Regions from separate parts of the Photobacterium sp. R1 genome, predicted to be linked through region 1. Evidence: predicted binding sites of a transcription regulator. Region 1 holds the regulator's gene; each other region holds the start of a gene.

The links. Region 1 encodes PurR, which represses purine synthesis genes. Its sites were predicted from a motif close to TNANGNAAACGTTTNCNTNA; they were not measured.
Region 2: the regulator PurR is predicted to act here: its motif matches at 1,899-1,918, upstream of folD (bifunctional methylenetetrahydrofolate dehydrogenase/methenyltetrahydrofolate cyclohydrolase FolD).
Region 3: the regulator PurR is predicted to act here: its motif matches at 1,426-1,445, upstream of ACYP03_RS00320 (NCS2 family permease).

The regions. Positions count from the first base shown of each region.
Region 1 is NZ_BAAHZP010000005.1:135,581-138,712, forward strand. Features, by position in the region: gene ACYP03_RS10445 (hypothetical protein) at 1-288, opposite strand, end outside; gene ACYP03_RS10450 (TfoX/Sxy family DNA transformation protein) at 478-1,089, opposite strand; cyclic di-GMP riboswitch class I at 1,221-1,324, opposite strand; gene purR (HTH-type transcriptional repressor PurR) at 1,533-2,543, opposite strand; gene ACYP03_RS10460 (heme ABC transporter ATP-binding protein) at 2,889-3,132, opposite strand, start outside.
Region 2 is NZ_BAAHZP010000010.1:12,829-15,960, forward strand. Features, by position in the region: gene galU (UTP--glucose-1-phosphate uridylyltransferase GalU) at 1-901, shown strand, start outside; gene folD (bifunctional methylenetetrahydrofolate dehydrogenase/methenyltetrahydrofolate cyclohydrolase FolD) at 977-1,834, opposite strand; tRNA gene ACYP03_RS16455 (tRNA-Arg) at 2,173-2,249, shown strand; gene tig (trigger factor) at 2,680-3,132, shown strand, end outside.
Region 3 is NZ_BAAHZP010000001.1:65,874-69,005, forward strand. Features, by position in the region: gene ACYP03_RS00315 (methyl-accepting chemotaxis protein) at 1-457, opposite strand, end outside; gene ACYP03_RS00320 (NCS2 family permease) at 1,508-2,797, shown strand; gene gpt (xanthine phosphoribosyltransferase) at 2,850-3,132, shown strand, end outside.

The DNA.
Region 1 (3,132 bases):
GGCAAGCAGGATGGTTTTGCCAATGTGATAGTTTCGATACCAGTATTTACGGGCTTTGATTTTCAGGATCAGGCCCCAGCTAATCAGCAGAATGTTGATTACAGAGGCAACCAGGCAAGAGGGAAGCAGGTTACTTTCCGTGCCGGTTGGTGTGTGCGCAAAGATGAGCAGAACGGCAGAAGGAAGCAAACTGATAAAGACCAGGTAGCGCATCAGTTTTGGCCATTTGTGGAATTTATCTTTGAAAATTGTGTCAGTCTGGCCCGGAAACGGCGTAGATGAGCGCATATGACCTCCTTTCTGATGCAAAACATACATTCTAAAGGCGGCGAAGCTGAAGAAAAGTTAACTGATGGAATTGTTATTAATGTTTGTGAGGTTTGTCTGTTTTTTACACAGCCCTGACAGGGTGCCAGGGCTAAAGCAGGTTATTTAAAGCCAGTGCAAATCGCTGCACTGGCAAAATAATCTGAATACTTAGTGATGAGCGCCAGAATTGACTTCTAGTTTGGACAGGAGCTCATTTCGACGTTGTGGGGTAATCACAGACCAGTGTTTTCCACTGACTGCGCCTTCTAACGCCCAAAGCAAATCCAGACTCAATGACTCGTGATGAGATTCCTGCAGCGCCTGAAAAGCACCGATAGCACCAACTTCAAACAGCTGATCTACAGAGTTGATGCCTGCTTTCTTGAGCATACGCTCATTGGCAAGGCGAAGATTTGGCAGATCTTTAATGCGGTTAGGGCTAGCCTGCATTTTTTTCTCTTTGTCAGCCTGTGCTGCATTAAGAGAAACTTCAGCGTGCTCCAGAATGACTTCTGGGGTTTCCCACCAGTTTTCCGGAATGGCATAGTGTTTTGTGACGACAGGAAAACCGCGTTTTTGATAAACGTACGGTTTGAGGCCAGCTTGTTTAAAGGTTTCTTCATTTTTCGCGTTAGCGCGCAGATGCAGCTTGTCGCTAACAACTAGAGCAAACATCGTTTCACCTGCGAAAATGCCAAAACCGCCAAACATTGAGCGAGATTTAATCTGGCCAAATTTCTCAAATAAACGAATTGAATCTTTCAGTAGTGGTTTGTCCATGCTTCTTTTCTCGGTTAGAAATTTCAACAAAAGAAGTCACCAAACAACGGAGCGAGGATTCAATTGTGCATAAGATTATGAGTCTTTTGTCATAAGAATGACAAAAGTGTCCCATAAACTTCACTTCATCCATCGGCAACCCCGCTACCATGAGTAATAACTTTATCACTAAGTCATTGCTTTTAGGCCGGAAGCTTTGCGTCCCATCCTTTCAGATGGTTTGCCTTGTTCGTGACTGTTTAATCATATATCAATAAGACAAATTTGATATCGATCGCACAAAAAATTGTGATACTCTTCGCAATAAAAATCGTATAAATTTTACAGAAACTAACTGATTATCCCATCAATTCCTCTGTAGCGTAGTAATATTCCATATAAACATAGCCGATATGGGTGTTTATATCGGCTGTTTATCAATATATGTAGGTTAATATCGTTTTTTATGGATGTGTTATTTTTTTGACGGAACGGCGAACCACGAGCTCAGGATTGATCTCAAAAGTCTGAAATTCATGGTTTTTATCTTTCACGCGTTCCATCAGGATTTCCACAGCAGTCTTGCCTAAACGGCGTTTTGGCTGGTGGATTGTTGTCAGAGGTGGTGAAAAGTACGGGGCCAGATCAATATTGTCATAACCAATAATTGAAATATCATTTGGTACATTGATCCCTGCTTGTTCAAATGTACTGATTAAGGCCATTGCCATAATGTCATTGAAGCAGAAAATAGCAGTTGGACGCTCTTTCATGGCAATAAAAGCATTGGCTGCATCTACGGCAGATTCACATTCGAAATCACCTTCAATGATCCAGTTTTCATTGACCGTCAGACCAGCTTCGCTCATGGCTTTATGGAAACCTTTCAGCCGCTCACGGCAGGTAGATTTATCTTTCTGGCCGGAAAGACAACCAATTTTAGTGTGTCCATTGTCAATAAAATGACGAGTGGCAAGATAACCACCAAGTTCTGCATTATCCTGAATATTATCTGTTTTTGGGCGTGCAGGACCCCAGTCCATGATAACCATGGGCAGATCAGGCTGTCGCTCTAACTGTTCCAGCAGTTGATCATCCAGATCAGAACACATCACCAGCAGACCATCCACACGCTTTTCAGAAAGCATGCGCAGGTAATCCTTCTGTTTGGCCAGATTACCTTCGGTGTTGCATAAAATCAGCGTATAACCGGATTTATAGCAGTACTCTTCAACGCCATGCACCAATTCGGCAAAGAATGGGTTGGTCGATTTTGTCACCAGCATGCCGATGGTGCTGGTTGTATTACATTTCAGGCTGCGCGCGACGGCGCTTGGCGCGTAGTTCAATTCTTCAACTGCCGCCAACACTTTTTTCTGTGTTGCTTCCGCTACAAAGCGGGTTTTGTTGATCACGTGTGAGACTGTGGTAGTAGATACACCTGCCATACGTGCAACATCTTTAATGGTTGCCATAATTGTTCTTCTAGTCTTCAGGCCCTGAACAGGGTCTTTTCATATTTGCCAGACGCTAAAACGCCGCTTCTCTGCGAGGATAGCGGCGGGAAATGAGTGGCTCAGGCCGAGTGGTAACAATACCTTACACCGATATGAAGTCTGACTTTCTATTGCTATTTATTTCATCGGTTAATCGCTTGCGCTCACATTCTACAAGGACTCACGCACAGTGCAACGTTTCTCTTGAAATGTGGGGGGAATCTTGATGCAGCTCAAGAATACTGGCAACTTGAAAGTTGTTTCAGTCTTTACATTGTAAGTACTGTGCAAGGGCAACGGCTCAGCGATGCCCTTGCAGGAGGTTCAGGCTGAAAGGACGATCGGAAAGTGCCCGCGGGGGTGAGATTCGATGATCACCGGGGAACCATAAACGGAACTGATATTCTCAGTGGTCAGGGTATGCCAGGCATCACCGTCTGCTTGTATCTTCCCCTTATTCAGCAATACCAGTCTGTCTGCGTATTCAGCTGCAAGATTGAGGTCATGAATGACCAGGATGACGGCGGCTCCTTTACGGGCCATATCTTTTGCCAGTTTCAGGCAACTG
Region 2 (3,132 bases), on a different contig from region 1:
GCAAAAATCTTCCCCAGTTCGTAAAGCGGTCATTCCTGTAGCCGGTTTAGGAACCAGGATGTTGCCTGCTACGAAGGCAATTCCGAAAGAAATGCTGCCAATTGTTGATAAGCCTTTGATTCAGTATGTCGTGAACGAATGTGTCGCAGCAGGGATCAAAGAAATTGTGCTGGTCACACATTCTTCAAAAAATTCCATTGAAAACCACTTCGATACTTCTTTCGAGCTGGAAGCAACATTGGAAAAACGCGTAAAGCGCCAGTTACTGGATGAAGTACAGAATATCTGTCCGAGTGATGTGACGATTATGCATGTCCGTCAGGGACAGGCGAAAGGACTGGGTCACGCCGTACTGTGTGCTCGTCCACTGGTGGGGAATGAGCCTTTTGCTGTTGTTCTGCCTGATGTGATTCTGGATGATGCGGCTAGCGATCTTCACAGTGAAAATATGGCTGCGATGGTGAGACTGTTTAATGAAACAGGAACCAGCCAGGTCATGGTTGAACCTGTGCCAATGTCAGACGTGTCCAGCTATGGTGTGGCCGATGTCAATGGCGAGCAGATTGCACCGGGTGATTCGGCCCCAATGTCGAAGGTGGTAGAAAAGCCAGCCCGTGATGAGGCCCCGTCTAATCTTGCGATTGTCGGCCGTTATATTTTGCCGGCAGAAATTTGGGAACTGTTATCGAAAACACCGGTTGGTGCTGGTGATGAGATCCAACTGACGGATGCAATTGCCATGCTGATGGAGAAGCAGCCTGTTCATGCATTTCATATGACTGGGAAAAGTCATGACTGCGGCAGCAAGTTGGGTTACATGCAGGCGTTTGTTGAATATGGACTGCGTCACCCGGACTTAGGCGAGGACTTTGCAGCGTATCTGAAAACTCTGGCAAAGTAATTCACGAGATGACTCTGAAAAAGAAAAAGCGAGGCCTGGCCTCGCTTTTTTGATTCTATCAACAGGAAAAGATCTTCAACCTTCGTGGAACTGTTCGCAGGCAAGTAGGGTATTTTCAATCAGCGTCGCGACAGTCATCGGTCCGACACCGCCTGGAACCGGGGTGATGTGTTTAGCACGCTGGCGGGCAGCGTCATATTCAACATCACCGGCCAGAGTGCCGTTATCCAGACGGTTAATGCCCACATCAATGACTGTTGCGCCTTCCTTAATCCATTCCCCTGGAATAAAGTTTGGCTTACCGACAGCAACAACAAGAATATCAGCCTGACGGACATGGTTTTCCAGATCCTGAGTAAAACGGTGGCAGGTTGTAGTGGTGGCGCCCGCCAGAAGAAGCTCCAGTGTCATCGGACGGCCAACAATATTGGAAGCGCCGACGATTACTGCATGCTTTCCGCGAGCCTGGATATTGTAACGCTCCAGCAGGGTGATAATCCCTTTTGGGGTGCACGAACGCAGCTTCGGAATGCGCTGGCACAAACGGCCTACATTGTAAGGGTGAAAGCCATCGACATCCTTCTCCGGATTGATGTGCTCCAGAACCTTAGTAGAGTCAATTCCGGCCGGGAGTGGCAACTGCACCAGAATGCCATCAATTGAACTGTCTGCGTTCAATTCTTCAATCAGTGCCAGCAATGCATCTTCTGTGGTGTTGCTTGGCAGATCAAAAGAGCGGGAGACGAATCCGACTTCTTCACAGGCCTTGCGTTTGCTGCCGACATAAATTTGCGAGGCAGGATCCTGACCAACCAAAATGACAGCCAATCCGGGTGCGCGTAAACCTGCTTCAATGCGAGCTTTGACACGAGCAGCAACTTCCTGTCTGACTGTTTGTGAGATAAGTTTTCCATCAATGATTTGAGCGGCCATGGTATTCCTTCGTGCAGAACTAATGAGCGGCGAGTATTGTCGCAGAGACCAAGGGGAAAATCCATAGCGCAAACGTTTGCTTTTTGTGGCGGCAGAGATAATGCGAGATATCTTTGTTAAAGATCAATTCAGTAACAGCCGGTGATTCATACAGTGAATTTGAAGTGATATGTTCAGGAAAAATTTGGCGTATAAAAAAACAGCCATTTCTGAAAGCCGTTGCCTTAACTTTAACCGCTTGATTCATTTAGTTAAGGAAAATCACCTTTACCCGTTGACCTTGATCTCAGGCAACGTATAATTCCCCTCCGTTAACGCTGCTGCTCAGCAGCGATAAAGCGCCCTTAGCTCAGTTGGATAGAGCACGTGCCTTCTAAGCATGTGGTCGCAGGTTCGAATCCTGCAGGGCGCGCCACTTCCACTTCCTTTTCTTCATCAGAACTCCGATTGTCATTCATCTTCCAGAATTCATCCGATTTGTTTTTGAAATGTTCGATTGCTGAACTTGCTCAATTTTCCTGCACTGAATCGATGTTTGAATAAAAAAACGCGCTTTGACAGTAATTTTTTCACGTTTTCTCTTGAAAATGCGAAATCAGTCCCTATCTTGTCGAAAGGCTTGCGCTTGGTGTGGCCCGGACGCCTCGACGAATGGGGGTGGGGCCGTTATAATACCGCGCTTTAATTTTAGTCTTAGATGCGATGACCAGCTAAGACTGAAATGGAATGAACAGAATTCAGGCGTTATGGTGTTGAAGCCGTAACACGAAAGGATGCCAGCGTCAGCAGAGCTCTGACGGGCAAAATAACTCAGGCAACCTGAGTCAGTTTTGAGGTTTATGAAAATGCAAGTTACCGTTGAAACCACTGAAGGCCTAGAGCGCCAACTTACAATCACTGTACCTGCTGCAAATATTGAAGATGCAGTGACTGCGCAGCTGAAGCAAATTGCTAAAACTCGTCGTTTCGACGGTTTCCGCCCGGGTAAAGCACCACTGAAGATGGTTGCTCGTATGTTCGGCGCATCTGTTCGTCAGGATGTACTGGGTGAAGTGATGCAGCGTCACTACATCGAAGCGATTGTGAAAGAGAAAATCAATCCAGCTGGCGCACCAACTTTCACGCCAGTAGACATGGCCGAAGGTAAAGATCTGGTATTCAAGGCAACTTTTGAAGTTTTCCCTGAAATCGAACTGGCTGGTCTGGACAAGATTGCAGTTGAAAAACCAGCGGCTGAAGTGAAAGAAGAAGACGTAGCTCAAATGCTGGAAACTCTGCGTAAGCAGCAGGCGAACTGG
Region 3 (3,132 bases), on a different contig from region 1:
TTTCCCATTGATAGTCGACAAAGCCTTCCCCCTGACGCTGAACAATTTCAGCCATGTTGACGAAAAGCTTGTTCCCGATGGGATCCTGAAACTGAGACAGATCTTTACCATCGAGTTCTGGCTTGAAGGGGTGCATGATCATGCGGGGATGGCTGTCGTTAATCCAGAAATAGTCATTCTTCTCATATCTCAGGCTGGCAATTGCTTGCCTGGCAAGCTGCTGGGCTGTTTCGCGGTTCAGATTTCCGGTTTTTTCCTGCTGATAGTAGAAGTTCAGCAGGCTGTGGGCACTTTCAACCAGATTCCGCGTCTTATCTCGCTTTTGATCCAAGAGTGAATCCTGGTAACCAGATACAAATGTCATCAGCGGGAAGAGTGTGAGGAGCGTGATGATAAAGCCAAGCAGGTAGAGTCGGCTGCTGATCGATAAAGAACGTAGGTGGTGAAGTATTGTCATAGCGCTGCCTTCCTTGTTTGCACTCATGGCAAATGAGCATGAGTCATGTTGTATTCTTATTTGGCGACTATATATGCAACTTTAGTCTCATTTCTTAATTTTTATGCGTTTGCTAACACTTGTGTTGTAAGAAAAATACTTTCACAGGGGTGAGTTTTGTGGTGTTGATCCAGGAAAAATGTGATCTAGTTAAAATTAATATTGTAATTAAATTACCTTTTGGTTATCCTGTGACCAAGTTGCAAGAACGATAGTCAGCACAAGGAAAAGGTATGTGCGCGGACTCCAGGGAACCGAGATCAATCAGCTCTGCTTTGTTTGCAACCTCAAAGCAGCATAAGTAATTGAGGAAGTCGTTGTCATGAAAGTATATGAATCCACAGCTAAATTTTGGAACAAGAAAGGCATTTTCGGTGGTTCTTTCAACTATCCAAGTGCGTTTGGTTACTAAGTAAATTCAAGCCAGCTTTGTTTCTGTCTGGCTATCTGCCTGATTGACTCGCAGCGCTGAGGCGGTGCGAGGTTGATATTCACCCCCTAACTTTCAAGACTGTATACAGCGGTTTGGTAGCAATTTTGATTGTTGCTCTCGCCAGTGAGATTAGTTTTGGCGCCACCCAGGATCGGGTGGCGTTTTTTTATTTCTGTTTTTTTATTCATGAAGTTTCATTCATTCTTTCTCATTGAGAGATTGGATAAAAAAGCATGTATACGATTACATCTTGATGAGCCAGCCAAAGCAGACACTCTTTTTTCTGATTTAAGCGTTTGCCTTGAAAGCAAAAAATAAATTCGGTTAAAAGACATACATCCCTGTATCTGTTTAAGGTGTTGATTTTTAATTGTTTTTAATCTTCAGTAATTTTTGCCGAAGAAAATTTACGCATTATTTGCGGTCAGGCGTGTATTCTTGATGAGTCTGGTAATTTATTAGTGATAAGCCTATAATCGCCCCCCAAAAATGGCTGTGACGCAAACGTTTCCCTTATTGAGGTATAAAATTTTAGCGTTCAGTCTGAACAGATACTTTTCTCCAAGGACCAGAGAACAATGCTTGAGAAACTGTTTAAGTTAGAAGAAAACGGTACGAATGTTCGTACTGAAGTGCTGGCAGGGGTAACGACCTTTTTGACCATGGCCTACATCATCTTTGTCAACCCATCAATGCTGGCCGCGACGGGGATGGATAAAGGCGCGGTTTTTGTTGCAACCTGTCTGGCTGCGATGATCGGCTGTTTCATGATGGGGCTTGTCGCCAACTACCCGGTTGCTCAGGCACCTGGCATGGGTCTGAATGCCTTCTTTACCTATTCAGTTGTCCTTGGTATGGGCCACACCTGGCAGGTTGCCCTGGCTGCTGTGTTTTTCTCCGGTTTATGTTTCATCTTGCTCAGCTTGCTGAAAGTTCGGGAGTGGCTGATCCATGCGATACCACTGTCTCTGAGAACAGGCATCACTGCTGGTATCGGTTTATTCCTGGCCTTTATTGCGCTGCAAAGCGCCGGCATTGTGGTTGATAACCCGGCGACCCTGGTGCACGTTGGTGATTTGACCAGCTTCCCGGCGGCAATGGCTGCGCTGGGCTTCATGCTGACCATCGGTCTGGTTCACCGGGGAATGAAAGCGGCTGTGCTGGTGGCGATCCTGATCGTGACCGGTTTGGGCATTGCGTTTGGTGATGTTCAGTACAACGGCATTGTGTCTGCGCCACCGAGTATTGCGCCAACATTTATGCAACTGGATATCAGTGGTGCCATGGATGTCGGGCTGATCTCAATCGTGTTTGCTTTCCTGTTTGTTGACCTGTTTGATACGGCTGGGACTCTGGTCGGAGCCACCACGAAAGCAGGAATGGTTGATAAAGATGGCAAAATGCCGCGTCTGGGCCGTGCTTTGCTGGCCGACAGTACGGCGACATCTGTTGGTGCTCTGCTGGGCACATCCAATACGACCTCTTATGTTGAGAGTGTGGCCGGTGTCGCTGCGGGTGGCCGGACAGGTCTGACGGCGGTTACAGTGGGTATCATGTTCCTGCTGGCACTGTTTTTTGCCCCTTTGGCTGGGATGGTTCCGGCTTATGCGACCGCTGGCGCGTTGTTTTATGTGGCCATTTTAATGGTCTCCGGCCTGGCGGGAATCGACTGGCGTGACTTAACAGAAGCTGCACCTGTAGTTGTGGTCTGCCTGCTCATGCCGTTAACATACTCCATTGCGGAAGGTATTGCGCTGGGCTTTATTACTTATGCAGCGGTGAAACTGCTGAGTGGTAAAGGCCGTGATGTGAATGTCAGTGTTTGGGTCATTGCCGCACTGTTCACAGCTAAAATCGTCTTTTTATAATTTGTTTTATTGACCAGCGGTATTGATTCGCTGATTTAGAGGTTCATCGGATATGACTAAAAAGTTCGTCATCACCTGGGATAACATGCAAAGCTACACGCGCCAACTGGCGGAAAAACTGCTGCCGGCGGATCAGTGGCAGGGGATTATCGCAGTGAGCCGTGGTGGCCTGGTGCCGGCTGCAATTCTTGCTCGCGAACTGGGTATTCGTTATGTCGATACCGTTTGTATTTCCAGCTACGACCATGACCACCAGCGTGACATGAAAGTACTGAAGAAAGCCGACGGTGATGGTGAAGGATTCATTATTGTGGACGATCTGGTTGATACAGGCG